3 regions of the Paenibacillus sanfengchensis genome follow, and region 2 is predicted to be linked to each of the others. Evidence: a T-box and tRNA genes for the amino acid it is inferred to sense, from the RefSeq annotation. Region 2 holds a T-box; the other regions hold tRNA genes.
What was found. The T-box of region 2 lies ahead of argS (arginine--tRNA ligase). A T-box ahead of a tRNA ligase gene usually reads a tRNA of that ligase, here a tRNA-Arg.
Positions count from the first base shown of each region.

Region 1: it encodes a tRNA-Arg, which carries the amino acid that the T-box ahead of argS (arginine--tRNA ligase) is inferred to sense. The anticodon was not compared.
Region 3: it encodes a tRNA-Arg, which carries the amino acid that the T-box ahead of argS (arginine--tRNA ligase) is inferred to sense. The anticodon was not compared.

Region 1 is NZ_JBAGJC010000012.1:44,823-55,501, forward strand. Features, by position in the region: gene V4U84_RS20880 (PdaC/SigV domain-containing protein) at 1-910, shown strand, start outside; gene ade (adenine deaminase) at 1,914-3,740, opposite strand; gene clpP (ATP-dependent Clp endopeptidase proteolytic subunit ClpP) at 3,879-4,475, opposite strand; tRNA gene V4U84_RS20895 (tRNA-Arg) at 4,795-4,869, opposite strand; gene V4U84_RS20900 (glycosyl hydrolase) at 5,230-6,195, shown strand; gene V4U84_RS20905 (sensor histidine kinase) at 6,285-8,087, shown strand; gene V4U84_RS20910 (response regulator transcription factor) at 8,065-9,636, shown strand; gene V4U84_RS20915 (glycosyl hydrolase) at 9,789-10,679, shown strand, end outside.
Region 2 is NZ_JBAGJC010000021.1:1,757-12,435, forward strand. Features, by position in the region: gene V4U84_RS24920 (hypothetical protein) at 560-748, shown strand; gene accD (acetyl-CoA carboxylase, carboxyltransferase subunit beta) at 842-1,747, shown strand; gene V4U84_RS24930 (acetyl-CoA carboxylase carboxyltransferase subunit alpha) at 1,737-2,759, shown strand; gene pyk (pyruvate kinase) at 2,870-4,291, shown strand; gene V4U84_RS24940 (acyl-CoA thioesterase) at 4,431-4,850, shown strand; gene V4U84_RS24945 (FxsA family protein) at 4,935-5,327, shown strand; T-box leader at 5,381-5,620, shown strand; gene argS (arginine--tRNA ligase) at 5,666-7,405, shown strand; gene ytvI (sporulation integral membrane protein YtvI) at 7,434-8,552, opposite strand; gene V4U84_RS24960 (citrate/2-methylcitrate synthase) at 8,966-10,078, shown strand; gene icd (NADP-dependent isocitrate dehydrogenase) at 10,156-10,679, shown strand, end outside.
Region 3 is NZ_JBAGJC010000027.1:7,020-17,698, forward strand. Features, by position in the region: gene V4U84_RS26445 (class I SAM-dependent methyltransferase) at 168-908, shown strand; gene V4U84_RS26450 (MBL fold metallo-hydrolase) at 905-1,894, shown strand; gene V4U84_RS26455 (phosphatidylglycerophosphatase A family protein) at 1,987-2,559, opposite strand; gene V4U84_RS26460 (GerMN domain-containing protein) at 2,760-3,821, shown strand; gene rph (ribonuclease PH) at 4,157-4,915, shown strand; gene V4U84_RS26470 (XTP/dITP diphosphatase) at 4,912-5,550, shown strand; gene asnB (asparagine synthase (glutamine-hydrolyzing)) at 5,615-7,459, opposite strand; gene V4U84_RS26480 (hypothetical protein) at 7,613-7,954, shown strand; gene V4U84_RS26485 (hypothetical protein) at 7,957-8,304, shown strand; tRNA gene V4U84_RS26490 (tRNA-Arg) at 8,408-8,481, shown strand; gene V4U84_RS26495 (PadR family transcriptional regulator) at 9,160-9,699, shown strand; gene V4U84_RS26500 (MFS transporter) at 9,705-10,679, shown strand, end outside.

The sequences.
Region 1 (10,679 bases), on a different contig from region 2:
GAAACAGCAGGGGCTGCAAGGGCAGGAGGATGTACTGCTGCCGTTGGAGCTGATCCGCAAGGGGCTTAAAGTGAAGGTCAAACAGGATGCCGGGACCAACACGTATACGTTAAAGAAGCAAAACGTAACCGTAACGCTTCAACCCGCCGAAACGGGGGCCAAGGCGGTTGTGGACGGCAGCACGCAGGTGCTTCCTTATGAATGGAAGGTCGTGAACGGGCAACCTTATGTATCGGTGAAAGTGCTGACCGATCATCTGGGCTTCACCTCCTCCTGGAAAGATGCGGGAAAGACTCTAGACCTGATTCCGCACCGCTTGAATGACATCCGGATCGAAACGCGGACGATTGAGAAAAATGTTCCCGAAGCGACAATCAAAGTGGAGTATCCGCAGGTCAGCGGGCTTCGCAGCAAGGAGGCGGAGGGCAAAATCAACGCCCTGCTGCAATCCAGAGCGGAAAAATTCGTTCAAGCCTCCTTGAAGGAGGCCCAGGAGAATCAACCGTCACCGAACGGCAGTCCTTACGAATACCTGGGGAACTATACCGTGACCTATAACCGGGGCGGACTGCTGAGCATCTTGGAACAAACATACGCCTATACCGGCGGAGCACACGGGATCAGTTTCCGGGAAGGCCTAACTTTCCGGCTGAGCGATGGCAAGCTGCTGACCTTGGACGAAGTGCTCCGGGCGAATCCCGGATTTCGCAGCATCGTTGATCCATCAATCGCCAAACAGTTGCAGGCGACGGAGGGGTATTTCGGCGGTTTCGAAACGATCGGGAACAATCCCGACTTCTATTTGAAGGAGAACGGGGTGGTCATCTTTTTCCAATTGTATGACTATCTGCCATACGTGTTCGGCTTTCCCGAGTTTTATTTCTCCTTCCCTGAGCTGGGGATCAGGTAGAGGAAAGAGGTTTAGCAATAAAGTAAAAGCCTGCCGATTCGGCAGGCTTTTTTGCTGAGTATCCGATGGACGCAAAAATAGCGGGAACCCCTTGCTGGGTCGGCGTGGTGAGCTGGGTCGGCGCGTACCCAACTTCTCTAGCCGCCCCCTCAATAGCGGCCTTTTGAGCACTGAAGTTGCATCAAACCTGACAGGGTGCTACTTATTTTGAAACTTGTCGCCTCGGTGTGGCGAGTTGGATCCGGCGTGTCCCATTTCCCTAACCGCCGTCGCATGAGCAGCCTTGCAAGAAAGACGAAAATTAACGCTAACGGTTGCCACAGCCGTTATTTGTCCTGAAAACGCCAATTTCCCATTCTAACGGTCGCCACGGCGCCTATTTTCGCATAAACAGGCTGTTAAGGCGAGAATCCAGGGGAATAACGGCGCTCACAACCGTTAGAATTTCGAAAGGGCTACTTTTCGTTAAATAGCGGCTGCTACAGCCGTTAGAGTCCTCTCAGGCATTAGTACCAGCTGGAAAGGCAAAATAAAATTCCCCGAAAAAAAAGGAAGACTACGCCTTGCGTAAGATGGGGCTCCCATTTTTAACCACCCTCTTCTTTCATGTTAGGGTTAGTTCATCGCTAGTGGCTTTTGCGGCGCTATTTCCGCCCGATTCGGCTTCGGGGGAATCATAGCGATCAAAAAGGGCCTTATTGTCCTGTTGCTGGCCCCAAAATGATGGTTGGGTCCGCTTTTTCCAACAATAGGACCCTAAAAAGCCGCTATTTCACATCGACCAGCCGAATTCGACAAAATAGCGCCGCATAACGCCCTTATTTACCTGCACACCACCTGCACGGTTCACATAGGGAAGCCGGCGGCCTAAAAGGAGAATGCGCAGGCTTAATTTCCCCAGTTATTCTTCGTGATCAAATTGCTTATTGCAACGCTAGGACATGAGGGTCGAAATCCCCGGATTTAACGGAAAGAATTCCCGTTTATGCCGAGTTTTCGCGCATTAGGGCAGGTTCATTTCATCCGCGATTTCGACAGGAATCAGCTTGAATCGCTCCACATCCGCCAGACCGCGGTTCGTGATCCGCAGCTCGGGGATGACCGGCAGCGCGATCAGCGAAAACGTCATGAACGGGGCGTTCAGCGGGCTGCCGAGCGTCCGCCAGGCTTCTTCCAGCGCCTGGACCTGCTTGACGACGACCTCAAGCGGCTGGTCGGACATGAGCCCGGCGATCGCCATCGGCACGGCCGCCAGGACCTGGCCGTCCAATACGGCGATCATGCCGCCGCCCAGACGCGCGAGCTCATTGGCGGCAAAGGCCATATCCTCCGGGTCGGCGCCCATGACCAGGAGATTGTGGCTGTCGTGCGCCACGGTCGAGGCGACCGCACCGCGCTTCAGGCCGAAGCCTTGGGCGAAGGCCAGCGAGATCTCGCCGCTGCCGCGGTGACGGTCGATGCAGGCCAGCGCAAGGACATCCCGCTCCACGCTGGGGCGGATGAAGCCGTCTTCGACGGCCAGGCGCGCCCCGCCACGGGCCGTGCGCGCGCTGTTCTCGATGACCCGGATCACATTGACCCGGGTCTCGGCCGGCCCGGCGGCCGCGCCGCGCTTCGCGCTCGGCAGCGCGAAATCCCGCGCCTCCAGCGGCCGCGCGAGGTGCACCGACCGGCGGGCCGCCTCCGGATACGCGTAATCCGGAAAGTCCAGCCGAAGCTGGCCGCCGTCGTACACCACCGAACCGTCCGCGATCACGGTGGACGGTTCCATGCGCTCAAGGCTGCCGATCAGCAGCAGATCGGCGCATTTGCCCGGCGCGATGCCGCCGACGTCCCCGTCGACCCGGAAGTAACGCGCCGTGTTGATCGTCCCCATCTGGATGGCGGTCACCGGATCGACGCCTTCCTCGATGGCCCGGCGGACGACATGGTTCATATGCCCCTTCTCAATCAGGGTCTGCGGGTACACGTCGTCCGTCACCAGCATGATGTTGCCGGGATAGACATGGTCTTCGGTCACGACCTTGATCACTTCCTTCACATCATGCCAGGCCGATCCTTCACGGATCATCAGGTGCATGCCCAGCTGCAGCTTGAGCAGCCCTTGCTCCTTCGTGACGGTCTCGTGGCACGAGGTCACCCCGGAGGCGATATAAGCCTGGAGGAGCGGCTCCTCCTCGCTCGGAAAGTGCCCGGTGACCGCCTTGCCGGCCCGGATCGTGGCCGCGATCTCGCCGGTCATTTTGGGATCGCCGTACACGACCCCTGGGAAGTTCATGACCTCGCCGAGGCCTTCGACGCCATCCCAGGTCATCCCGTCTTCAATGTCGGCGACATCCAGGGCCGCCCCGGCATCTTCCAGATGATCCGTGGCCGGAACGCAGGAAGGGAAGGTCGTATATACCTTGAGCGGCAGTCCCCGGCCTTCCTCATGCATCCAGCGTACCCCGTCCGCTCCGAAGACGTTGGCGATTTCATGCGGATCCATAAACACGCCCGTCGTCCCTTTGGCTAAGGCCGCTTTGGCGAATTCGGTGACCGAGAGCATCGTGCTCTCGACATGCATGTGGCCGTCCAGCAGCCCGGGAACGATAAACCGTCCCGCCGCATCGATGACCGCGGTCCGCTCGCCGATCGTATGGCTGGCATCGCCGACATAAGCGATCCTTCCGCAGGCGATCGCGACATCCGTGCCCGCCTGGAGCTTTCCCGTATAAACGTTGACCAGAGTTCCGTTCTTCACGACCAGATCGGCTTTGCGGGTGCCCGCGGCCACCTCGGCCAGTTGACGGCTCACTTCGGTTAACTTGCTTCTCTTGACTGGTTTCATTCGCTCACTCCTTGCTGGGTAAACTGGCTAAAAAGTAATGTACTTATTCTTCCACCGAATTCGCGTAAAAGCAAGAAAAAGACTGCCCCGCCGAGCGCAAGGGCTCGTGAGGCAGTCTTGCCGTTAGCGGTTATTCGATTACACGCCCTGCGGCGTAACCTTCTCGATCACGCGGTCGATCAAGCCGTATTCCTTGGCTTCGGCGGCGCTCATGAAGTAGTCGCGGTCCGTATCCTTTTCGATCCGTTCCAACGGCTGACCGGTCCGTTCCGCCAAAATTTTGTTCAGCTTGTCGCGCATTTTCAGAATGCGGCGGGCCCGGATTTCGATATCCGTAGCCTGGCCTTCGGCACCGCCAAGCGGTTGGTGAATCATGATTTCGCTGTTCGGCAGCGCGTAGCGTTTGCCCGGCGCACCGGCATTCAGCAGGAAGGCGCCCATGGAAGCCGCGAGACCCACGCAGATGGTGGAAACGTCGGACTTAATGAATTGCATCGTATCAAAAATGGCCATACCGGCTGTGATGGAACCTCCAGGGCTGTTAATGTACAAATGGATGTCTTTCCCCGGATCCTCCGCGTCCAGAAACAGCATCTGAGCGATGATGGAGTTGGCGACAACGTCATTCACCTGGGAGCCCAAGAAAATGATGCGGTCCTTCAGCAGTCTGGAGTAAATGTCGTAAGCGCGTTCGCCGCGGTTACTTTGTTCAACGACCATAGGAATATAACTCACCGATAAAACCTCCTCATTAATGGATCAAGTTTAATAAATCAGAACCACTTCCTGGCCCAAGCATCGTCGGGAATCCCGTAGCCCGTTCGCGCCAGACTTATATCCCGGGAAAGGCCGTGTGTCAGCCTTGAGCCCAATCGGTTCAATCAATTAAAGAATTGACGGAATCGATGAATATTAACCTCATCATAAACAATTTCAAACAGAAAGTCAAAGAAAGTCAAACTCTAGGTAATAAAAAAGCCCAAACTCAGGGCGATGATGATAACAGGCTGCGCAACCCAGTTCAGTGCTGCGGATGTCTGTCATTTAAGTAAGATGGCGCGCCCGCGAGGAATCGAACCTCGATCTCAGGCTCCGGAGGCCTACGTCATATCCATTGGACCACGGGCGCATGATTTAAGAACAACAAAACTTATTATAGGACATCCGTTTACGGATTGCAAGTTATATTTTGCGCTGTTAAAAGGCACCAATTGGGGTTTGTAAAACTTGGGTGTTTCTTCGGTTTTTTTGAAAGCAGTTTTGAAAATTTTTAGATCGAAATGCCTTTTGTAATGAAAACTAAAATAACAATAATAGCAATACTATAAAATTTTGTTAGTCAAAATAAAATTGTTTTTTTGTGTAGTAATTGACCTTTATCTTAACAAGGAGTATATTTGTTTTGTCAATAAAATAATGTGCTAATAACAAATATAACAACGATGTTATTAAAATCAATTACCGGAGTAAAAGAAAGGATGGACTTACCATGTCTCAAGCTGTTCCTTGCAATCCCCAAGCAACTGAAGAAGTGAAAGCGCTATTAAATTATTTGAGCGGGTTGTCCGGCAAAGGCATTATCACGGGGCAGCATACGCAAACCACAACACAGGAGGAACTGCATTACATTCGAGAGGCGACAGGGAAGCTCCCCGCCCTCTGCGGTTTCGAACTCTTGAGCTATTCCCCGAACATTAACTATGAAATGAGCGGCGAGGAATGTTTGCTTGAAGTCAATGAAAACAAAAATACGCTGCAAAACGCCTGGGATTGGGTGACCAACGAAAAAGGATTGCTCACATTTACCTGGCATTGGTTCTCTCCGCTCGGCGGGAAGGATAAGAGCTTCTATGCGGAGCATACCGATTTTGATGCTTCTCGGGCGATTGTGGAAGGAACCGCCGAGCACAAGGCGTTGTTGTCGGATATGGACTATGTGGCCGACATCCTTAAGGAATTCCGCGATAAACGGATTCCGATATTGTGGCGTCCTTTTCATGAAGCGGAAGGGGAGTGGTTCTGGTGGGGCAGCAAGGGCCCGGAAGTGGCCAAACAGCTGTATCTTCTCATGTATGACCGGTACACTCGTTTCCATGGGCTGAACAATTTGATCTGGGTTTGGAATTCGCCGCTGCCGGAAGGGTATGTCGGGGATGATAAAGTGGATATTATCTCCAGGGACTTGTACCCGCCGGCTCATGAGCATACCGACCTTCGGAAAGAGTACGAGGAGTTGATCCAAATTACGCCGACGGAGAAACTGGCGGCTCTGGGGGAAATCGGATCCATCCCCAGTGTGCCCGATCTTGCGGAATCGCGAATTCCGTGGCTGTGGTTCATGACCTGGTCCAACGATTTCGGCAAGACGGAGTTGTTCACGTCGAAGGAAGAACTGCGCCGGGCTTACCATCACGAATACGCCGTTACACTGGATCGGCTGCCTAAGCTATATTAATCCGTTGAGGAAATTTTGCGAAGAAGCGTAAACAGCCCCTTGTCGAAAAGGGGCCGTTTTTGTATTCATGACACCGAGGGGCGGAAGACATGAACTTTGTCAGAGTATTGAACGACATTAAGCTTAGGAACAAACTGTCTCTGACCTTTATCACTGTCGCGGTTATTCCGCTGCTGGTTAGCGGGGTATTCTTTACCGGCAAGCTGCGCGAAATCATGGTCAAGGATGCCTTCAAGCAAGCGGCGGACAATGTGGATCGCGTACGGAAACGGACCGAAGAAGTCATCAAGGTGCCGCTCGATATCTCCTATCAACTTTCCAATGACAGCCGATTGAAATCGGTGGTGAGCCGCAGCTACGACAGTTACATCGAGGTGATCCAGACCTACCGCCAATATACGGAAATCCGGGACTACATGAGGCTGTACAAGGAGGTAAAAGCCATCCGGCTCTATACGCCAAACCCGACGATGCTGAACAACTGGGAGTTCATGCAACCCGATGCCAAGACGGAACAGGCGGATTGGTACAAGGTGGCTTTGGGCAAAAAAGGGCTGGCCGGCTGGGGATTCATACAGGATGAGCGGGATCAGAAGTACTACCTGAGCTTGGTGAGAAAAATCAGCCTCGACGATCCCGGTCAGGAAAGCGTGCTTGTCATCAATGTTAATACAGCCCTGCTGAACTCGATTATTTCACAGGAATCCTTTCAAACCATGATCGTTGACGACCACAACAATATCGTGGCAGCAAACCGGCCGAATCTGTACGGCAAAAATCTCGCCGAAGTGCACGCCGGTGACAGTATGCTTACGCAAAGCGAAGGAAGCTTCGATGCCGTCATGGACGGGAAGGCGTCCAAGGTCGTCATCGCCAGTTTAATTCCGCAGAGCAGTTGGAACGGCTTGCGGGTGATCTCGGTGTTTTCCGTATCGGACATCGTCCGTGATGCAAACGGTGTTATCCGGCTAGCCGCCTTGGTCATCGGAGGCTGCCTCGTCGTCGCCGTCTTGCTCGTCCAGGCATCGGCATCGCTCATAACGGGCCGGCTGCTGCGTTTGAGCAAGCATATGTCCAAAGTCGGAACAGGTTCCTGGAATGCTTATCTCGACTTGGACGGCAAAGATGAAATCGGCCAGCTGTCCCACCGGTTCAACGCTCTGGTCGGCAGGCTTAGCCAACTGATGCTGGAAGTGGAGGAGACCAACCGGCAGAAGCGGCTGCTGGAGCAAAAGCAAAGCGAGATCAAGTTTAAGATGTTGGCCAGCCAAATCAACCCCCATTTCCTGTTCAATACGCTGGAATCGATTCGGATGGAGGCCCATCTGCGGGGAGAGGAAGATATAGCGCAGGCGATCTGGCAGCTTAGCACGTTGATCCGCAGCAGTTTGGAAGTCGGCAACGGAAAAATTCCGCTTTCCGAGGAGATTGCCATGGTTCGCTGTTACTTGGAGCTGCAAAAATTCCGTTATGAGGACCGGCTGCAGTATAAGCTGGAACTTGCGCCGGGGATTGGGGAGGTCGAGATCCTGCCCCTGATCATTCAGCCGCTGGTGGAGAACTCCATTCTCCACGGGTTGGATCAGAAAGAGGACGGCCCCACATCTATCACTATACGGGCGGACTATAGCGAAGACGGCCAGGTGCTTGTGGAGATTTCGGACGATGGGGCAGGGATTGTGCCGGGGAAACTTGAAAGCTTGGTAAGAGAGCTCCAGGAACCGGAGGAAACCGGTCAGCGGATTGGGCTCCGCAATGTCCATGACCGCCTGAGGCTTACCTATGGTGAAGGCTCGGGACTTTCGATTGAAAGCAAAGAGGGTGAGGGAACCCGGATTTCATTTTGCATACCTAGGGGAGGAGAATCGAATGTTCTCAGTGATGATCGTTGACGATGAGCCAAAACTGCGTCTTGGCCTGCAAACCTTGATTCCGTGGAAGGAGCTGGGCTATGAGGTGACGGATACCGCGGCTAGCGGAAAAGAAGCACTTCGGGCTCTTGAAGAAGTGGTTCCTGACTTGCTTGTGGTTGATATCCGCATGCCCGGGATGAACGGATTGCAACTGCTCCAAGAGATTCGTCAGCGGGGATGGAACGTGCATGCGGTCGTGCTCAGCGGGTATGCCGACTTTGAATATGCCCGCCGTGCGCTGCAGTATGACGTCGAGGGGTACTTGCTCAAGCCCGTTAATAAAGAGGAAATGTCAGCCCTTCTTGAAAAGCTCCATGCCCGACTGGCTGCGGAACAACTGGAGAAACAGGTACAGCGGGAGACGTACACCCGGGAATGGTTGGTGTATTCTCTGCTGTCCGGTTCGTTTGAAGCGGAAGGCGGGGCCCTCGACACCTTGTCCGGCTCGCTTGGAATGGATTGGCCGAGGTATCAGGTCGTCATGTTGGATTTTCCGGGCATCCGGTCGGAGAAGGACGAGCGAATTGGCCGCTTTCGGGAGCGGTTGGCCAAGACATACGCCTCGGACGCCCGCAGCGTCGTTTTGGCCTTTGCCTCGTATATCGTGCTGCTCCTTGGAAGCCCGCCTGTGGGCGATGTCGAACGGGCTCGCTTTTACCGTGAACTGCAACTCCTGGCAGAGGAGCTGCGAGGGGAGATGAATGCCGCGGCGGGCCAAACGGTGGGGCTGTTTCGCGATATCCCTGATTCGTTTCAGACCGCCCGCTCCCTGTTGGAACGCAGCTTTTTCTACGATAAAGGAAGGCTGCTTACATCGGAGACTCCACCCAGCTACCTAACGGCTGCTCTAGGCGGTAATTTGCCGGACAAGAAGGAATTGGCCTTCCGTATTTACTATTTGGTAGATGTGGGACATACGGAGGCGATCCAGTCGCTTCTGGACGGAGCGGCTGCACAGATGGTAGCCGAGGGGAAGGGGGAGGCGGAAATTCGGGAACAGTTCTTTTACCTCGCAAATGAAACGTCCCGAAAAGTCCCTGCCCCCCTTTGGGAAGAATCAGGTTATGCGGGAGGGCCGTCCGAATTTTTAACGGGCATCACCAGCCAACGGACCCTCCGGGAGCTCGTCACCTATGTTGCCGGTATATTGGAAAGACTGGCCCGTTGTGCCGATTATTCCAGCCGGGACAATGAAATCAAGCGAATGCTCGATTATATTGAACGGCATTATAACGAAAACCTAAAGCTGGAGACGCTTTCGGAAGTATTCAATTATAGCAGCTCTTACTTGGGTCAGCTTTTCAAAAATCAGACGGGGGAATATTTCAACACCTATCTTGACAGGGTTCGGATCGAAAAAGCGAAGGAGCTGCTGGCACAGGGTATGAAGGTATATGAAGTCGCTGAAAAGGCCGGCTATTCTAACGTGAATTATTTTCACAACAAGTTTAAAAAGATGGAGGGACAGTCGCCGTCATCTTTTCAAAAGAACGGTTCTCATGAAAATCGTTGGCGGTTTCTGAAATGAATGGTGATTTTGGAATGAAAACCGGCGGAATTCGCGATATGGTCTCCCGCTTCCGAGATGCCTTATGCTTGAAGCACGAAGGGGGAGGAGATAACGACAGAAGTGAAAGCGGTGCCAATAAAACAAGTGTAAGAGAGGGGAAATTACAGAAAATGAACAGGATGCAAAAACCTTTTGCACTGGCTGCGAAACGGGGAAAAACAAGCTTTGTTTTTTGTTTGACACTGTTTTTCTGGTTGGGGACGATGGGGTATACCGGTTCGGTGGGAGCGGCTTCTTCCTCGACCGTGAAGGCTTCCGCCAAACCGGCGAAGGCCGTAACCGTTACTTATAAAGAGGCGGTTCTGGAAGGGTATGGAATCGAGAAGCGTGGCCGCGTCCCTGAAGAGAAGGACACCTTGTATGACGGCGAAGGCTATATTTCCTTCTTTTTCGAGGAAGTTGCAAACGCTACCAAGCCGGTCGGAAGTGCGACATTCACTGTAAACGTCCCCGAGGGGGGCCTATATAAGCTGAGTGTGGGGTATTATCTTCCCCAGGGGAACGGTGACAAAGTGACGGCCATCCAGATAAATGGTGCGGGAGCCGGGGAACTGACACTCGATGCGCCGGCGGCAGGCACGGTCCGGGCGGAAAAGATGATCACCAAAGTCATGCTGAACGCCGGCAGCAATACCGTCAAAATTTTGCGGGGATGGGGTTACTATGGCATTGAACATATCAAGCTAGAACCGGCGGCCCCCCCCGTACCCGGTCATGAGAAAGCGACCGACGTATTGACCAATCCGGACGCGACGCTCGAAGCAAGGGCGCTGATGAACTATATGCTTAACCAGTATGGACGGAAGATCATTTCCGGACAACAAACGTTTGAGGATGCGGAGTGGATTAAGCAGCAGACCGGCAAATCCCCGGCGATTTTATCCGGCGACCTGATGGATTACTCTCCTTCCCGTGTCGAAAAGGGCGCAACCTCGTCGGAAATCGAGAAGTTGATCCAATGGCATGAACGCGGAGGTATCGTGTCTTTGCTCTGGCACTGG
Region 2 (10,679 bases):
CATTAAAATGGTCCGTACCCTGTCAGATTTGATGTAACGTCGATGCGTTATTAGTGTTGGATCCCTTCCTGCTGCAATCGTCCGCGCAAGAATCGCCCACGCGGAATCGCCCGCGCCGAATCGCCCGTGCGGAATCGCCCGCGCAAGAATCGCCCACGCGGAATCGCCCGCGCCGAATCGCCCGTGCGGGATCGCCCCGCGCAAGAATCGCCCGCGCCGAATCGCCCGTGCGGAATCGCCCGCGCAAGAATCGCCCACGCGGAATCGCCCGTGCGGGATCGCCCCGCGCAAGAATCGCCCACGCGGAATCGTCCGCGCCGAATCGTCTGTGCGGGAACGCCCGCGCAAGAATCGTCCGCGTCGAATCTTCCGCAGCCGGGAACGCGGGCGCGAAGGCGCGCCGGGCAACGGCCGGGTCTAACGCTGGAAGCGAAGCGGGGTGATGGTCTGGTTTTCCCCAGGACCAGGTTCCTTCCCTTTGTTGCGGGATTTTTTAAAATTATGTTATCATTACTCTATTATATGGGCTCGAGAAAAGATTGGGGGCTTGGAAGAGGACATGTGGACTGTTATGTACATTGCGCCTACCGCCAAAGTGGCGGACATGATCAAGACGAAACTCACCGAAGAAGGCTTTCTTGTCCAAACACGTCCTGTTAATTTATCCAAACAGCAGTTTGAAATTTTAGTTCCGTCTGGTGAACTGGAAGAGGTTCAAGAGGTTCTTAATTCGATATTGCATCCCTGAGGGCAAGGAAATAGGCATGGGCAACTTACCGGCATTGTTTCCTTGTCTTGCTGTGATGCGGCCAATAAATTTAACGGCTGAAGAGGTGTAGTTGTGTTTAAAGACTTGTTTCAGAAAAAAAGGAAATACGCGACCATTCCTTCAGAACGTTTGGGGACCAGCGAAAGTCCGCAGCCGGGAGACCGGCCGAAGCGTGAAATACCTGAGGGTCTGATGAGTAAATGCAGCCGCTGCGGCAGCATTCAATACAGCAAAGAGCTTGAAAAGAATCTTAAAGTCTGCCCTTCCTGCGGGCACCATATGCGTTTAAACGCCTTGGAACGGATTCAAATGACGTTGGATGAGGGAAGCTTCCTTGAATATGATGCGGATTTAATTTCCGTCGACCCGCTAAATTTTCCGGGTTACGCGAACAAGCTGGAACAGCAGAAGCTGAAGTCCGGGCTTCGTGAAGCCGTTGTAACCGGAGAAGGGACGATCGGCGGCTTTCCGGCGGTCATGGCCGTGATGAGTTTTGATTTTTTCACGGGCAGTATGGGCTCCGTCGTAGGCGAGAAGATTACGAGAGCGATAGAAACGGCGACGAAGAAGCGTCTTCCGTTGATTATATTCTCGACTTCGGGTGGAGCACGGATGCAGGAAAGCATTTTAAGTCTGATGCAAATGGCCAAAACCAGCGCTGCGTTAGCCCGTCTGGACGAGCAGGGCGGCCTGTATATCTCGGTCATTACGGATCCGACTACCGGGGGCGTTTCGGCCAGCTTTGCCATGCTCGGCGATCTTATTATCGCCGAACCCGGCGCGGTGTTCGGTTTTGCCGGCCGGATCGTGATCGAGCAAACGATCCGCCAGAAGCTGCCGGATGATTTCCAGACGGCGGAGTTCAACTTGCAGCACGGTCAACTGGACATGGTCGTCCACCGTAAAGAGCTGCGGGCCACCTTGGCTCAGGTACTGGATCTGCACAACGTGAAGGGAGGAGTTAATCATGGCGGGTGAGCTGCCTTTTGAAGCCCCTCTCGTGAAACTTCGCGAGAAAATCCGGGAGCTGGAGCAATTTGGTCAGGAGAAAGGGATCGATTTCAACGAGGAAATCGCCCGGTTGGAAGAGCGGTACAAGCAGTTGGAGGAGGAGATTTACAGCAGCATCTCCCCTTCGCAAAAGATGCACTTGGCGCGGCATCATCAGCGTCCGACTTCCCTGGATTTGATCGAGCTTATTTTTGACGATTTCATGGAACTCCATGGCGACCGCGTGTTTGGGGACGATCTGGCCGTTGTCGGCGGACTGGCGAAGCTGAACGGGACGTCGGTGACCGTGCTCGGACAGCAGCGGGGCAAGGATACCAAAGACAATATCGCCCGCTTCTTCGGAAGCGCGCATCCCGAAGGTTTCCGGAAGGCGCTCCGTCTGATGCGGCAAGCGGAAAAATTCGGCCGTCCGATCGTTACGTTTATCGATACGAAGGGAGCATACCCGGGGATTACGGCGGAAGAAAGGGGGCAGTCGGAAGCCATCGCCCGGAATTTGCTGGAGATGGCCAAGCTGCGGGTTCCTGTCGTCTGCGTTGTCATCGGCGAGGGAGGCAGTGGCGGCGCGCTTGCGTTGGGCGTCGGAAACCGGGTTTTGATGCTGGAGAACGCGATTTATTCCGTCATCTCGCCGAACGGAGCGGCTTCAATCCTTTGGAAGGATGCCTCCAAAGCCGATCAGGCGGCGGAAGCGATGAAGATTACCGCCCAGGATTTGCTGGAAATGGACGTGATCGAGGAGATTGTTCCGGAGCCTCGAGGCGGTGCGCACCGGGACTACGAGACTACGGCCGTGGCCATCAAAGAGAGTGTCGTTCGGCATTTAGAAGAATTGTCTCTTATGAATCCGGACGAGCTTGTGGAAGACAGATACCGGAAATTCCGCAAAATCGGACAATTTGCCGAGGGCGGGGCGAGCCGGGCGCAGGAAAAAGAAGCAGAGCCCATTATAGATTCCTCCCTAGTGGGTAATGACTAGATAGACTGTTACAATATGATAAACTTCCTATACAAAATGGGGAAAATGTAGTAAATTTAATTGTTGGAAATGATGTATAGAGAGAACTAAATAAACGGAGGAAACCCAAAATGCGCAAAACAAAAATCGTATGTACTATCGGTCCTTCCAGTGAATCGTTAGACAACACCAAGAAACTGATCATGGCCGGGATGAACGTCGCTCGCCTCAACTTCTCCCACGGAGATTTCGAGGAGCATGGGAATCGGATCAAAACGATCCGCCAAGCGAGCGAAGAGTTGGGGAAATCAATCGCCATACTGTTGGACACGAAAGGTCCTGAAATCCGCACCGGCAAATTGAAGGAAGAACCGATCGAGCTTGTGCAAGACGAGTTCATCACTTTGACAACCGAAGAAATTCTCGGCGACAAAGACCGCATCTCCATCACATACCAAGAGCTTCCTGGCGATGTGGAAGTCGGTTCAACCATTCTGATCGATGACGGTTTGATCGGTTTGACCGTAGTGGATATTCAAGGAACGGAAATCAAGTGTCGTATTGTCAACGGCGGTACCATCAAGAGCAAGAAGGGCGTTAACGTCCCAGGCGTAAACATTTCCCTGCCAGGCATCACTGAGAAAGACGCTAACGATATTATCTTCGGGATCGAACAAGGCATCGATTTCATTGCGGCTTCCTTCGTTCGTAAAGCCAGCGACGTTCTTGAAATCCGTCAATTGCTGGAGAGTCACAATGCCACGCACATCCAAATCATCTCTAAGATCGAAAACCAGCAAGGCGTGGACAACCTGGATGAGATTTTGGAAGTTTCCGACGGCCTGATGGTTGCCCGCGGTGACTTGGGTGTGGAAATTCCTGCGGAAGATGTGCCGTTGGTACAGAAGCGCATGATCGAGAAATGCAACCGCGTCGGCAAGCCGGTCATCACGGCGACGCAAATGCTGGATTCGATGCAGCGCAACCCTAGACCTACACGCGCTGAAGCAAGTGACGTGGCCAATGCGATTTTCGACGGTACCGACGCGATCATGCTGTCCGGCGAAACGGCTGCCGGGAAATATCCGGTGGAGTCCGTGCTGACGATGTCGCGTATTGCCGAGAAAGCGGAATCCGCGCTGGAATATCGCGAAATGTTTATAAAGCAAAGCAATGCGCAACAAACAACGGTGACCGAGGCGATTTCCCAAGCGGTGGCTAACTCCGCGCTGGATCTGAACGCCAAAGCGATCATCACTTCGACGGAAACGGGTTATACCGCTCGTATGGTCTCCAAATACCGTCCGAAAGCGCCGATTATCGCCGTCACCACGGAAGACCAAACGCTGCGCCGTCTTGCGCTGAACTGGGGCGTAACTCCGGTGAAAGGTCAATTGGCCACTTCCACGGACGAAATGTTCGACAACGCGATGAAGGGTGGACTGGATTCCGGTCTTGTGAAGGAAGGCGATCTGGTTGTGATCACAGCAGGGATTCCGCTGGGCCGCTCCGGTTCGACGAACCTGGTCAAAATCGGACAAATCCGCAAGTAATAGCTTTAGATACAGCTAGCCGCATATCAGAAGCAATGGGCTGCCCGTACAACGGGCTTTCCATTGCTTTTTTGCTAGATTAAGCCGAACTAGAAACGGTGCAACTCTTGTAAATGACAGGGAAAGGGGCGTACTAAAGATGCATGTTAGCGAGCTGGCGATCAAGCCCAAATATTTTGAGTTCGATATGATGGGCATCGTCTATCATGCCCACTATCTGGGCTGGTTTGAAGCGGGACGGACCGCGTTGATTGAGGAACTGGGACTAAACTACATTCACATGGAGCGGGCGGGTTATATTTCGCCGGTTCATGAAATGAAGGTGGAATACCGGAAAGGGATCCGTTACGGGGATGACGTTTTGCTCCGAACCTGGATCAGTTCGAACGGCGGCGTCAAAACGGAGTACGCCTACGAGGTGCTGAACGGGGGAGGCGAGCTTTGCGTCGTCGGATCATCTACGCATTATGTGGTCCGAAGGGAGGATTTCAAGCCCGTTCAGTTCAAAAAAGTATTTCCGGACTGGTATGAAGTATTCGAGCGGGCCAGTAAATTTTGATTCCGGTACATCAAAACGTTACAATACTCTTTAGAGCTTTGCTATAATTCATGGAGTTACGCCGCAGGAAAAAGGAGTTATTGTATGCGCAAATGGATAGCGGTATTTATCGTAGTCGTTCCCCTGGTAGAGTTTTGGGGTTATGTGTGGGTCGGGGAGCGGCTTGGTGTCGGAAAAACGATCTTTCTGACCTTGGCCACTTCGGTGATCGGCCTTCTGATGATGCAGTTTGAGGGCCGCAAGCTGATGGCGGATGCCAAATCTCAAATGATTGGCAACCAGATTCCCGGCAAAATGATGATCGAGGGCTTATGCGTGTTCGGCGGCGGGATCCTGCTGTTGATTCCGGGTTTCGTAACCGATGCGATCGGGTTTACGATGGTGTTTCCTTTAACGCGTCCCCTTTATCGTTTGCTATTGATGAAATGGATCGGCAAAAAAATCAAAGACGGAACGATCACCTTTTTCCGGCGTTGACTTTTTGATTTTTTTTCGATATAACTAGTTTAACTATTTTTGGAACTGCATATGAAATATCTGCGAACGGGACAGTACGCTGCTGGAAACCATAAAAGCGAGCCGGGAGGGTGGAAGCCGGTATGGGGAAGTGGGCGGAAGCGGGCCCGGGAGATGGTTTGCCGAAGGCGGCGGGGGTTGCCGCAAGCCGTAGTCAAATCCGGGTGTTGGCCGTTATCCTTCAGAGTGGTTGGGACGATGGGTCCCGACACGCAGAGTGGTACCGCGGGAACTGTAAGTCTCTCGTCTCTTCAATGGAGATGAGGGGCTTTTTTATTTGGAGAAAAGAGGGGATTGGAATGGATTGGTTTAAAAAAATCGTCGCGGAACAGATCGCTAGAGTGCTGGAAGAAATTACGGAGCAGGAAATCCGGGACTTGCTGGAGATCCCGCGGGACGCTTCCATGGGCGACTTGTCGTTTCCTTGCTTTACGTTAGCCAAAAAGCGCAAGGCTTCCCCCGCGGGGATCGCCCGGGAGCTTGAGGAGGGGCTTCATGCCCGGGGTATCGCCGGGTCCGGCCTTATCAAAGTGTCGTCGCAAACGGGTTACGTCAATTTTTCTTTGGATCATGCCGCAGTAGCCGAGGCGATATTGCCCGGGATTTTAGAAAGCGGGGAGCGGTATGGAGCGGGGGATATAGGAGCGGGCAAAACGGTGGTGATCGATTTTTCCTCCCCGAATATCGCCAAGCCTTTTCACGTAGGCCATCTGCGCTCCACGGTCATCGGAAGCGCGCTGTACCGGATTTACTCGTATCTGGGTTATCGTTGTGTCGGTATCAACCACCTGGGGGATTGGGGGACGCAGTTCGGGAAGTTGATCACGGCCTACCTCCGCTGGGGAACCGCCTCCCGCCTGGAGGAAGCGGCCATCGACGAGCTGTTGGGGTTGTATGTGCGTTTTCATGAGGAGGCCGACAAGGACCCCGCTTTGGAGGATGAGGCCAGAGAGTGGTTCGTCAAAATGGAGCAGGGAGACGAGGAGGCTAAGAAGCTGTGGAGACGGTTCGTCGATGTAAGTCTGGCGGAATTCCAGAAGATCTACGATCGGCTCGGCGTGCGGTTTGATTTTGTGACCGGGGAGAGCTTTTACAATGAGTATATGGATGATGTTGTGCGGGAACTGAGGGAAAAACGCCTGCTTGAGGAGGATGAGGGCGCTTGGCTTGTCCGCCTCGAGGAGTACGGCATGCCCCCGGCCTTGATTCTGAAAAAAGACGGCAGCTCCCTCTACCCTACCCGCGACATAGCGGCGGCGCTGTACCGGAAGCGGACCTTCGGCTTCCATAAAGCCTTGTATGTGACGGACTATTCGCAAAGCCTGCATTTTAGCCAATGGTTTAAGGTGATCGAACGGATGGGCTACGGGTGGGCGTCCGAACTTGTCCACGTTCCGTTCGGGCGGGTCAGCCTGGAAGGCGAGGCCATGTCCACCCGGAGGGGGAAAGTTGTCCGGCTGGAAGAGGTGCTGGATCAGGCGGTTTCCAAAATCCGCGAGATTATTGAGGAGAAAAATCCCAAGTTGGAGAACAAAGAAGAGGTTGCCCGGCAAGTTGGCGTGGGTGCGGTCATCTTCAATGACCTGCGGGGAAACCGGATCAAGGACATCGATTTTTCCTGGAAAGAGGCGCTCAGCTTTGAAGGGGAGACAGGGCCGTATGTTCAATATACGTACGCCCGGGCCTGCAGTGTACTGCGCATGGGGACGGGAACCGAGGATCTGCACGGCTTGAACCTTAGGCCCGGCATCGATTGGGACCCTCAACGGTTAAGCTGTGAGGCGGAGTTCAGGATGATCAAACAGCTCGGCCTGTTCCCGGAAGTGGTCGGGCAGGCGGCCGCTAAGCTGGAGCCTTCGCTGATTACCCGCTACTTGGTGGATACCGCCCAGGCTTTTAACCGGTTTTATCACGATTGTCCTATTCTGAAAGAAGAAGCCTCGCTGCGCATCGCCCGCCTGGCTCTCGTTCAAGGCGTGCGGATCACGTTGAAGACCGGGCTGGGACTGATCGGGCTGCAGGCGCCGGAGCGGATGTAGGGCGAACGTGGAGGAAGGCTGCAATGAATCATCGCAGCCTTCCGTTCACGATATAGTTGCGCAGATCGCGGATCACGCCCGCGCGGATCATGGCGCCGATGACGACGAAGGAGACGGGGCCGATAATCAGCCCAAGCACACCGAACAGCTTCAGTCCAGCAAACATGGCGATCAACGTGGGCAGGGGATCGAGACCGACGCTGCTGGCCAGCACTTTGGGCTCGATCAGTTGGCGTGCGATCAGAATCACGCCGTACAGAATCGACAGCCCGATCCCTAGTCCGAGGTCCCCTGTCATATAGGCATAAAGCAGCCAGGGGACCATGATGGTTCCGACGCCGAGATAAGGGAGCAGATCCACCAGACCGATTAATAAGGCATAGGTGAAGGCGGATTCGACGCGCAAAATCAGAAGGCCGATGAGGACGATGACGGCCGTGATCGAGATCATGATGAACTGGGCGCGCAAATAGCCGAACAGCGCTTTTTGCAAATCCCTCCAGACCTCTCCGGCGGTCTTACGAAAGGCAGGAGGGATAAAGCCGGCGAGAAACCGGATGTGGCGCTCCCAGTTTTTACTGATAAAAAAAGCGGCCAGCAAGATGACGACCAGAATCAGCCCGAGATTGGGCAGCGAGGTCAACAGTTGAACGATCCCGCTCAGCAGACCGCTGAGCAGGCGCGATACCGCCGAGCTGATTGTGCTTGTTGTGTTGTCGATGTTTTGATTGATCGTGTTTTCGTAATCCGGGTTATCGGCAATAAAGCGGTTGATTTCATTGATGATGTTTTGGATTCCTTCGCTTTGGCTCCATTCGACAAACCATTGCCGCCAGTTTTCGATATGCTGGTCCAAAGACTCGGCCAGGCTGATCAGCTCTTTGACGAGCCGAGTGATGGCGGCGGACAGGACGATCCCAGCTCCCCCGAAATAAACCAGGAGCGCCGCGGTAACCGCGAGCCAGCGCGGCAGTTTGACGGCGGCCTGCAGCCAGCGCACAAAGGGGTTCATCGCATAGGCGATCAGCCAGGCGATCAGGAACGGATACACTAGCGGCAGCGCCCAGTAAAAGCCGCCGGCCAGCAGGATCAGAACCAGGAGCACTCCGGTCCCCCGCATCAGGCGGTTTCTCAATACATTATCCAAACGGCATTCCCCTTTTCGGACAGGTCCTCTTTCTACCCTATTACTTAGCCTCTTTTTCTATGCCGGAAACAATTTGCCCAGGAAGTTCACGAAGTCATCGAAAGCAAAAAGATATAAAGTGACTTTTTTCATTGCAAAACGAAAGCGATTACAAAAAATCATTTATCACCACGATAAAACAATTTGATATCCCAGACCAGGCTGTTCGGGTTCCCTTGTTTTTAAAAATCCAGTATGATGAATTTACAGGATGAACCGAGTTACCGATGAACACGGTACCCGGCGTCATAGCCAGATATCTACTTTGTCCGGGCCTTGTTATTGCCATGCTCTGAAAATTTTAAACTTTTAAATTGAAAATGTTTTCATTGGCTTGTTCGGCTCATATTTCGTTTTTAAAGGAGAGATGCACTATGACGGCTACCAAAGGACTGGAAGGGATTGTGGCAGCGACTTCATCCATCAGCTCGATTCACGACGGGGTTCTTGCCTATCGCGGCATTAATATCGATGACCTGGCGGAGCGTGCGACTTATGAAGAGACTGCTTATTTGCTTTGGTACGGCAAGCTGCCTACCAAACATCAGTTGGCCAACCTGCAGAATCAACTAAGCGAATATGCGCCGGTACCGGAAGCGGTTCTCGAGCAAATGAAGCTCTATCCGGCCAACGCGAATACGATGGCCGTTCTCCGTACAGCCGTTTCGGCCCTGGCTTTGTACGACGAGCAGGCGAATGACAATACGCGCGATTGCAATCAACTTAAAGCGATCAAACTGCAGGCCGAGCTGCCTACGTTGATTGCCGCTTTTGCCCGGATCCGCGAAGGGAAAGAACCGGTCGCTCCCTTGAAAGGCGTTTCGCTGGCTCACAACTTCCTTTATATGCTGTCCGGCGAGGAGCCGGATCCGGTCGCCGTCCGCGCCCTGGATCAAGCGCTAGTCCTGCATGCGGATCATGAGCTGAACGCTTCCACCTTCTCCGCCCGCGTCACGGTCGCTACGCTGTCGGATATCTATTCCGGCGTCACCTCCGCGATCGGTACCTTGAAGGGCCCGCTGCACGGGGGAGCCAATGAGGCGGTGATGCGGATGCTGAGCGAAATCGGCACCTTGGATAAAGTCGAGGCTTACATTCAGAACAAGCTCGCCAACAAGGAGAAGATCATGGGCTTCGGCCATCGGGTTTACAAAAACGGGGACCCTCGCGCCAAGCACCTGCAAAAAATGTCCCGTCAGCTGGGGTTGATGAAGGGCGATACGACCCTTTACGACATTTCGGTCAAAGTGGAAGAGCTCGTGACGAATCAAAAGGGACTGAAACCGAACGTCGATTTTTATTCGGCCTCGGTTTATACGATGCTGGGCATTCCGAGAGATCTGTTCACGCCGATCTTCGCGATCAGCCGCCTGTCCGGATGGACCTCTCATATTTTGGAGCAGCTTGACGACAACCGGATCATTCGTCCGCGCGCCGAATACACGGGAGCGACGAATCAGCGCTACATCCCGATCGATCTGAGATAACGCCGACCAACCCGGGAAACCGGGTTGGTATTATGTTAAAATGGATAACACACGAATATAAGGAGGAAATCAAAGACATGCTGAAATTGGAAAAATTCAGTCTTCCGACCGAAGGCGAAAAAATCGTTATCGATAACGGCAAGCTTCAGGTGCCGAACAATCCGATCATTCCTTTCATAGAGGGGGACGGCACAGGCCGCGACATTTGGAAAGCCTCCAAGCGGGTTCTGGATGCCGCTGTGGAGAAAGCTTACGGCGGCGAGAAAAGAATAGCCTGGTACGAAGTATTCGCGGGGGAGAAGGCCTACAATACATACGGGGAATGGCTGCCAGCGGATACGCTGACTGCGATCCGCGAGTATATTGTGGCGATTAAAGGCCCGTTGACTACGCCGATCGGCGGCGGCATCCGTTCGCTGAACGTGGCGCTCCGCCAAGAGCTGGACCTGTACGTATGTCTTCGCCCGGTCCGCTATTTCGATGGCGTTCCTTCTCCGGTGAAGCGTCCCGATCTCGTGGACATGGTCATTTTCCGGGAGAATACGGAGGATATCTATGCGGGAATCGAGTACAAAGAGGGCTCTGAAGAAGTGAAGAAGGT
Region 3 (10,679 bases), on a different contig from region 2:
TCAATAGTTCAATTTATATACCCGGAAAAAGGCCGCTTGGAACAGACACTGTTCCGGCGGTCTTTTTCGATTTTTGTCCTTTGTTTCGGAGGGAGTCAGGAGGTACAATTAAAGCTATGGACCAAACAGACAGATGACACGGTCAAAGGAACGGGGAGGAGACGAGAATGGCGGAATGGTTTGAGGAAAGTTTTGGCGAAGATTATTTGCTCGTATATAAACACCGGGATGTGCAAGGGGCAAAGCGGGAAGTACATAAAATGATCGCTTGGCTGGGACTGCCGGAAGGCGCCAAGGTACTGGACCTGTGCTGCGGAATGGGACGGCATTCCCTGGCTCTCGCCGAATCGGGCTACGAGGTGACGGGGATCGATTTGTCCGAGGTGCTGCTTCGGGAAGCGCGCAGGAACGATCCGGAAGGCCGGGTCACCTGGCTGCAGGCGGACATGCGGAAATTACCGCTTCCGGGCGGTTTTGACGCGGTCGTCAACCTGTTCAGCTCTTTCGGTTATTTTGAGCAAGACGAAGAGCACGTCAAGGTTCTGCGAGAGATCTGCAGGATGCTGAAGCCGCGGGGGCGGTTTATTATCGACTTTTTGAACCCGTCGTATACGGCGGCGCATTTGGTTCCCGCCTCGCAGCGGGTCGATGACGGCCAGCGGATTGACGAGAAGCGGGCGATTGAGAACGGTTATGTGAAAAAATGGATCACTATCACGAACGAGACCAACCCAGGGGAAAAGCCCCGGCATTATCTGGAGCGAATTAAGATGTATTCGCGGGAGACTTTTGAGGCGATGCTGACGGAAGCGGGCCTCATGCTGGAGCAAGTCCACGGCGGCTACGAGGAGGAGCTCTATGATCCCGAGCGGTCGTCCCGGATGATCATGGTGGGGAGGCGGGCATGATTCACGGGTCCGATTTCGAAAGGTTTGATGAAGAAGAACTGGTCCGGATCCGGATTCCGATGGCTCCGCCGCTCCGCTGGGTCAACAGCTACCTTCTTCGCGGACCGGAAGGCGTCACGATCGTCGATCCCGGCCCGCGGTCGGAAGCTTCCGAAGCGAGTTGGCGGGCGGCTTGGCACGCGCTCGGCACATCCCCCGATGAGGTCGTGTCCATCGTGCTGACCCACCACCATCCCGACCACTACGGGCTAGCCGGGCACCTGCAATCACTCACCGGAGCAAAGGTATATATGTCCGAACGGGCATACGAGGAAACGCTGCGGATGTGGGGAGCGGACAGCACGATGAATGAAGTGCTGCCGAGCCTGTACCTGCGGCATGGCATGCCGGAGGCCTGGTGCGGGCAACTGCCGGCCCACCTGCAGAGCTTTGTTGCGCAGGTGACGCCATCGCCTTCCGTCACTTTCCTGAAGGAAGGCGACGATGTGGTCATGGGCGGACGGAGCTGGACGGCGATCGAGACCGGGGGGCACGCCCCGGGACATCTGTCGTATTATGACGAAGAGCGCAGGCTGATCCTTTGCGGCGATGCCGTCTTACCGCAAATATCGCCCAATGTAAGCCTGCTGCCGGGCAGCGATCCGCAGCCGCTGCAGACCTTCATGGCGTCGTTGGCCAAACTTCGGGCGGTGGAGGTGGCCAAAGCGTTTCCCGGCCACCGGAATCCGTTCCCCCATTTCGCGGAACGGTGCGCGGCGCTGATCGCCCATCATGAGGAGCGGCTTGCCATGATCGAAGCGCTGCTGGCCCGGCGGGAGATGAGCGGCTTCGAAGTCTGCGCCACGCTCTTCGGGACGGACCTGGGCATCCACCAGATGCGTTTCGCCATGTCGGAAGCGCTGGCGCATCTGGTGGAGCTGGTCCGTCAAGGTCGGGCGCTCGAAGCCGCCGATCTGGCCGGGACCGTGATTTACCGGCTTGCCTAATCCCTAATAAACGGGAAAACCACCAGTTAATTTGGCCTTGAAAAGGCAGTACCTCCCTTCATTTCCGATGAGGGCGGTACTGCCTTTATGCATTAACGGACGATATCCTGGCCGAGCGTCTCTTCGCCGCGCTCCAATTCCCGTTCCGCCTGTTTGCGGTGGGCGATCCGGCTGCTGGCGGAAGCCGCCACCGCACCGACGATATCGTCGAGGAACGTATTGCAAGGGCCTAACGTTTTGTCATTCAGGCGCTCCAGAACGCCCGGCTTCAATTTGTCCACATAACCGTAGTTCGTAAATCCGATGCTTCCGTAGACATTAACGATGGAGAAGGCGAGAATTTCGTCCACGCCGTACAGGCCCTCATCGTTGGCGATCATATCCTGAAGCTCGGGAATCAGCAGGCCTTGCTCGGTGAGAATATCCAACTGAATTCCCGTGAGCACCGCGTTCTGGACTTCACGTTTGCTGAGCACCTGCTCGACATTGTGAATGCATTCTTCCATCGTCAGATTCGGGTAATACTTCTTTTGCAGCAGCATCACCAATTCGGCGATTTCCTCGATTTTGACGCCTCTTTTCTGCAGCCACATTTTCGTGGCGTCGGCCACCTTTTTGCTGTTTAGACTATAAGGCGCTTTTGCTTTTCTTGGTTCGATGTCCATATCCTTCACCTACTCCTCACGATTTTCAGAGTGCCTTAGGATTACCGTCAAAAGACACATAGCTATGATGCAGTTTGTCCACTTCCCGAAAAATTAGTTATTTTCCGAAAAAGGGCTCGTATACATAGTAATAGAGGTTGTTCAAAAAGTCATCTTTTGGGCAATCCCCAGTACAGGTCAGTTGAGGAGGAAACCCGGTTATGATCTCAAACCGCCATTTACGAAAAACCGCCGTGGCCGGCGTGTTGGCTGTTCCGTTGGTGCTAGCGGGCTGCAGTTTGTTCGGGACAGGCTCTTCGGCGCAAATTGATCCGCCCCCGGGCGAGATGGAGATGCAAATGTTGAAGTCGTTGGAAACCGCGAATCCGACCGCCGTGGAAACCGAGGAGTCGCTCTCCACGGTTTATTTGCAAAACGAGCAGGGGCTACTGGCGCCCGTTTCCCTGCATTTGCCCAAGGGGGAGGCCGCCGATAAACTGAACCGGATGCTGGAGATGCTCGTGGCCGGCGGGGCGTATCAGAGCATGCTGCCGGCCGGATTTAAAGGCGTCCTGCCGCAGGGAACCGTGGTTCAGGCGGTTACGTTGAAAAAGGACGAAAAGCTGGCGGTCGTCGAATTCAACAAATCGTTCGGGAGCTATGCCGCCGAAGATGAGCGGAAAATCGTGGAGGCGGTCACCTGGACGCTGGTGGACGATCCCGACATCGATAAAGTCCAGTTCTGGATGGAAGGGGCCAAACTGAACGAAATGCCTGTAAACGGCTTTCCGCTGGATCGGCCGCTGACTCGGAGTGTTGGTATCAATTTGCAGTTGGGTGAGGGAACAAGCCTGTCGCAAAAACGTTCGGTCACCGTCTTTTTCTCGGCGTCAAGTCCTGAAGGGGAGCCGTATTTCGTCCCGGTTACGCGGTTTGTGGATGCGGATAACAATCCGGTCACGGGAGCGCTGGGCGAACTGATCAAGGGGCCGGCCCGGGGAGACGGCCTGGAGCGGGTCCTTACGGACAATTCGGTGTTGAAAGCCGTGGAGCAGTCGGAGAACGGGGTCATTACCGTATCCCTGGAGGACGATATGTTCGAGCCGGGCGAGAAGCCGCCCGCCCAGATGCTGCAATCGGTGGTGCTGACGGTGACGGAGAACGCGCCGGACAAAAAGGTGCGAATCTGGCTTAACGGGCAAAGGGACGTCATCGGCATGGATAACCAGAAATACGGGGAGCCGGTTTTGCGCCCCGAGCGCATCAATGAGATCCCGTTGTAGGGGCAAATGGGAACTAACGGCTGTGACGGTCGTTTAGGTCTCAGGCGCCCATCCTGCCGCCCGCCATTTAAAAACAATTATTTCAATCGCTCAGCCGAATTCGACAAAATAGGGCCGTATAAAGCCCTTATTCACCCGGTCAGCTTTCAAAAGGGAAGCTGGCAGCTGGCCGTATGACCGCTGGGACTTGCCGCTACAGGCGGATATGACTCCCCTCTGGTGAGGCGGATTGTATAGGGCGGCGGGGAGGAATGGAATGATGCTTTTATGCCTACACTTTGGTAGAATAGGGAAAGTCGTAATACAGACAGCATGAAACGTAGGAGGCAATCAGAATGAGAATTAACGGGCGTGGAGCGGATGAGCGGCGGCCGATGAAATTGACCGTGGACATCAACAAATATGCGGAGGGCTCCGTCTATATCGAGGTCGGCGACACGAAGGTCATGTGTACGGCGACGGTGGAGGAGAAGGTTCCGATGTTTATGAAGGGACAGGGAAAAGGCTGGGTGACCGCCGAGTACGCCATGCTTCCCCGGGCCACAAATACGCGGAACCAGCGGGAATCGGCCCGCGGCAAGCTCAGCGGCAGAACGATGGAAATCCAGCGTCTGATCGGAAGAGCCCTGCGGTCGGTTGTCGATCTGCAGGCGCTTGGCGAACGGTCCATCACGGTCGACTGCGATGTGATCCAGGCCGATGGCGGAACGCGGACGACGTCCATCACCGGCGCTTTTATCGCGCTCGCTTACGCGGTAAACAAGCTTGCGGTCAAGCACTCTCTGCCCGTATTTCCGATTACGGATTATTTGGCTTCCGTCAGCGTCGGTGTCGTGGGCGGGCAAATGCTGCTCGATCTGAACTATGAGGAGGATTCGAAAGCCAAAGTCGATATGAACGTCGTCATGACGGGCCAAGGGCAGTTCGTCGAGGTCCAGGGGACGGGCGAGGAGAAGCCTTTTTCGCGGCAGGAGCTTGACGGATTGCTGCAGCTTGCGGAGAAAGGAATCCGGGAGATGATCGAGCAGCAGCGCGAAGCTTTGGGACCGATCGGGTTAAAAATCACCGGCGGCGAACCGGGGGCCAACGCATGAGTAACAGTGAGGAGTCCGTTATTATCGTCGCTACGCGAAACCAGGGAAAGGTGCGCGAGTTCGCCCATGCCCTGAAGTTTTTGGGCAAGCCTGTACGCAGCATGTACGATTATCCGCAGGTACCGGAAATCGTTGAGGACGGCGAGACCTTCGCGGAGAACGCGAGGAAGAAAGCCAAGACGGCGGGCGATTTATTGGGGCATCCCGTCCTTGCGGACGATTCCGGCCTTTGCGTCGATAAGCTGAACGGGGAACCCGGCGTCTACTCCGCCCGCTACGCCGGAGAAGGCGCCGCGGATGAGGAGAACAACCGCAAGCTGCTCGCGGAACTCGAGAAGCTGCAGCAGGGCGAAGATACGGAGCAGCCGCTATTGAGCACGGCCCGGTTCGTCTGCCATTTGGCGCTGTATGACCCGGCGACTGGGGAGTTTACCGAAGCCTCAGGCACCGTGGAGGGCTGGATCACCTCCGAGCCGGCGGGGGGCGGCGGATTCGGTTATGATCCGCTGTTTTACCTGCCGTCGTATGAGAAGACGCTCGCCGAGTTGACACTGGAAGAGAAGCAGGCGGTCAGTCACCGGGGAGCGGCGCTCCGGGAGCTTGCGGAGAAGCTGGATCAAGCCGCCCGAAAATAAATATCAAGAAGCCGCATTCCGCGTTGGGTCGCAGGGAATGCGGCTTCTTTGGTTGAACTTGCGATCAGCGGATGGCCACCTTGTAGGTGGTCAGCCAGTGGTTAACCTGGGCCAGATAAGCGAACAACTGCGGTCCGGACATCAATTGGCCGAACCAGGGCAGATTGGACGAAGACTCCGGGGAAGCGGCGATTTCGCGAATCCGGTTCGCATCGATCAGGGGCAGAATGGGGGCGGAGGGATTATCCAGAATTTCGAGCATCTGCCCCCGAACCGCCTCCAAATAGGCCGGATTATGCGTTTTGGGGTAAGGGCTTTTTTTACGGTAGAGGACATCGTTTGGCAGGACGCCTTCCAACGCTTTACGCAAAATCCCTTTCTCCCGCCCTCCCGTCATTTTAATCTCCCACGGGATGTTCCAGACGTATTGCACGAGGCGGTGATCGCAATAAGGCACGCGGACCTCCAGTCCGGCCGCCATACTCATCCGGTCCTTGCGGTCCAGCAGGGTCGGCATAAACCGGGTGATGTTCAGGTAAGACATCGTCCGCATGCGGGCCTGCTCCGGGGTTTCCCCGCCCAGATGCGGCACCTCGTCTAAGGCTTCGCTGTACCGGTCCGCGACGTACTGCTCCGGCGCGATCCAGTCGCGGATTTCCGGCGAGAGGAGGCCGGCGCGCAGCCCGGTTGCGACCGACCAGGGAAACGTGCCGGAGCGAAGCAGCTCCTCCCGGTGGAACCAGGGATATCCGCCGAACACCTCATCCGCGGCTTCCCCGGAGATAGCGACCGTGGCGCCTTTCTTGATCTCTCGGCAGAACAGGAGCAGGGAGGCGTCCACGTCCGCCATCCCGGGCAGGTCCCTGGCCAGGGTGGAGTCCGGCAGCGCGTCGACAAGCTCGGGGGTGTCAAACGAGATCCAGTGATGCTCGGTACCGAGCTCCTCGACCATTCGTTTAATCCAGGGGGCGTCGGCCCCCGGCTGATAGCTGTGGGCCTGAAAATACATGTCGTTGTCCACGTAATCCACCGAGTACGTGTGCACCTGTCCCTGACCGGTCCGCCGGTAATAATCGACGGCCAGCGCGGTCAGGGCGCTGGAATCGAGTCCGCCGGAGAGCAATGTGCACACCGGAACGTCCGAAATGAGCTGACGTTCCATCGTATCTTGCAGCAGGCTACGAATCGTATCGGCGGTCGTTTTGACGGAATCCGTATGCGGCTCGGCTTCCAGCCTCCAATAGGCGTACGTGCGCAGCCCGGCCCGGTTGTAAATCATGACCTGGCCGGGCCGCAGTTCCTTCATGTTGCGGTAGACGCCATGCCCCGGCGTCCGCGCCGGCCCGATGACGAAAATTTCCGCCAATCCCTCCGGCCCGACGGCGGCTTCCATCTTCGGATGCTTGAGGATCGATTTGGGTTCGGAGGCAAAGATCAAGGTCTCCCCGATTTCGCTGTAAAACAACGGTTTGACGCCGAGCCGGTCGCGGGCAAAACAAACATGCTGCCTTACGCTGTCCCAGATCGCAAAGGCGAAGATGCCATTCAGCCGGTAAACGCAATCCGGGCCCCACTCGATATAGGATTGAAGCAGTACTTCCGTATCGCAGTTTGTCCGGAAGGTCCGGCCTCTTCGGCGCAATTCTTCTTTCAGCTCGGGCGCATTATAGATCTCCCCGTTATATACGATGCTGTAAACGGCTTCCTCCTCCTGGATCACCATCGGCTGGGCGCCGTTTTCTGGATCCATGACGCTCAGGCGCCGGTGTCCGAATGCGCAAGGCCCGGAAATCCAGGTTCCTTGGGCGTCCGGCCCTCTTGCTTCCAAGCAGGATGTCATCGACAGCACCAGGTCCAAGTCTGCCGTCAAATCCCGATTCCATTCGATAAAACCCGTAATTCCGCACATGATGGTTTCTCCTCTCTATGACCGCTTTCGCTCCCCTTTTTGGGCCGGCTGAAAAGTACTAACAAATTATGCCTATCCGAGGCATAAAATGTCTGTCCTTAAAGGAAAACTATGAGTAAACGGGGCCGATTCCCCGGGGCCAGGAGGTAGGCGATGGAGAAAAAAACATACTATGTCTCCCTGCAAGGCCGGTCCTTGCTGGAGGATCAAGGGGCGACGGGTTATGAGTGGGAAATCCGCGCGACCCCGGAAGAAGCTGACATGATACGTCATATGTTGGAGCAAATTGATGAAAAAGAAGTAAGCACCTTTTTTGCCTATACGTTTCCTTGGCCGGACAGTCCCGAGGAGGACGTGAACGCCAGCTACCAAAGCAACGTGGATAAACTTTACCGGCAGATTTACAGGCTGGGGACCGCGGAAACGCGCGAACAATTACACCGTTCCCTCCGCATTTCTCCCGGAATGGTGGAAGGCGAAGACGAGGAGGTTTAGGGATGTACTACATCAAGGATGCCGTATTTCGGCGGATCACCGAAGTTGAAGGAACGCCTTGCGGGGAAATCCTGGTCCGCCCGGGTGCGGTGGGCGATGCCGATCTTTTTGTGTATGTGGCCCGTTCGTCCGGCGGAGAGTACGAAATCGTCCGCATGGTCAAGAGCGATGCCGACCTCGGAACCGACTGGTACGACAACAACATGCACCAGGCGTACGAGGAGGTGGCCGAGCAGGAATTCTGCAGCGACGGCTGGCCGTCTCCCGAGCGGCAGCGGGCCGAGTTTTTGCAGCGCCTGCTGGCGGACCGCGAGATCATGGAGCGCCTCGACGCCGGACTACCGCGGTAATCATCCGGGGGTTAGGGCAAAGTCATCATAAGGTTAAATACCCCCTTTGAAAAATAGAAAGGATGCGTTATAATAAATAACGCATCCTTCTTACATACTTTGTGTCCCAGTAGCTCAGCTGGATAGAGCAACGGCCTTCTAAGCCGTCGGTCGGGGGTTCGAATCCCTCCTGGGACGTAAGAGAAAGCCGGTTCAACTTAATGAACCGGCTTTTTGCGTCCCAAGGGGATGAGAACCCCCATAGGGGCTCGTTGAAGCAAGACCGCCCGCGATTACGGGGAGGCCGGGTGATCGCCGTTTTTTTAACTATATAGGTTGAACTAAAGAATTGGCGATAAGGAATAGTGTGAAATGGAATGATTATGGAGACATCCACCCAAAGTAGATATAAAGCGGCACTGTCTGGAACCAGTCAACACACACTCCATATATTAACGGGAAAACCTCCCGTTAATTTTCCACTATTGTCCCTTGGGTCCGATTTAGCTGGAAAAACTCCATCTATTTCGTGGCCCAACCGCTGATGTACTCAATTTCAGGTGAATTAGCTGGAGGTTTTCCAGCTAATCCACCTCTGCAGCCGTATAGGCACCAAATTAACGGGAGGAATTCCCGTTAATTTGACCCCCGCCCCCAGCGCGTATATCCTGTCATCTACTACCACCATCCGAGTCAACGAGACCAACCAAGTTACTACGACTAACTTTCAATAGTTCAAACTTATCTAGAAATCGGATTATGTGGTGAAATGCCTTAAATCGGTTTTTTAACGTGGAAGATTGTGATAGTATTGCTCATATACTAAACGTTTAGTATTAAACGATTACTATAAAGTTGATACAGGAGGTAATAATCATGACCCGTACCATGGTATTGGGACTTTTAAAAGCCAACGGACCGATGTCGGGCTACGAAATTCAGCAGATGATGGAGTCCTCACAGACAGATTTATGGGCTTACGTGAAGCCCGCATCCATTTACCATGCTCTAAAGAGACTGCAGGAGGAAGGGAAAGTGGTGTTGGAAAAGGTCGAAAAAACCGGGATGAGGACCAAATCCATCTTTAAAATTACCGAGGACGGGGTTTTAGAATTGAGCCGCTTATTGAGGACTTCTTTTTCAAAATCATCCGTTGTGTTCCCCGCATCCCTGTACACGGCTCTGACTTTTATGGAGAACCTGGGGGAGGAACAAATCGCGGAGGCTCTGGAAGAGCAGAAAGCGCAAATTTTAAAGGTGTACGCCAGTATGAAATCGGGATACGAGAAGAAGCATGGCGTACCGGGAGAAGTAACTCCGAAAATCGATGTTATTTTTCATAATATTTATGAACAATGCGAGCTTCAGCTTAAATGCATCGATGAAATATTAGGAATTTTAGGAAGAGGAGTGTGAGCCTCATGGATTCAAACCCCCTGAAAAAATCTGTTCTGTTGGTTGTGATTGTGGCTATATTTGCCGATATGTTAATGTACGGTATCATCGTTCCTTTTCTGCCGCTCCATGCCGAATCGCTAGGCGCCTCGCAATCGGAAATCGGCCTGCTTTTTGCAAGTTATGCCATCGCCTTATTTATAGCGACGCCATTTGTCGGGGCCCTGGCAGACCGGTTGGGCCGAAAAAAGATGCTGGTGGCCGGGCTGATTGTGCTGTCGGCGACAACTTTGGTTTATGCGTTTTCTTCGAGCTTCTGGATTCTGGTCCTGGCGCGTGCCATGCAGGGAGTAGCGGCGGCGGCGCCATGGACGGCGGGGCTTTCCTTGCTCGCCGAGGTTTTCCCCGCAAATGAGCGCGGCCGAGCGATGGGAATCGCTATGTCGGGCCAGGCGGGAGGGATTCTGCTCGGTCCGCCGGCCGGGGGCTGGCTGTATGAATGGGGCGGCTACCGCCTGCCGTTTCTGATCGCTGCGGGGATCGCTCTTTTGGCTGCGACCATCAGCGTCGTGCTTCTGCGTCATTTGAACGATACCAAAGCGGACAAATTTATCTCCCCTTTCCGCTTGCTTCGGAATAAGCGAGTCATGGTGATCGCCGGTGTGGCTACGGTGGGAGCCGCTTTGTTTGCAAGTATAGAGCCGACGCTGCCGATTCATTTTAATGAGGACCTGCACTTGTCCCCCTCTATGATCGGTCTGATGTTTGTCGTAGTCACATTGATTTACGGTGCGGCTGCCCCATGGATCGGTTCACTGTCTACCCGGCTGGGGCATCTTGCAACGATCCGGCTGGGGATTTTAATGGCTGCGGTCGCATTGCCGCTAAATGCTCTCCCCACGCAAATTTGGGTGCAAATTATCGGGTTGATCGGCCTGGGAATCAGTTTGGGAATGGTGTTGACCCCCGCGCTTCCGAAGCTCGCCGACATCTCGCAGGAA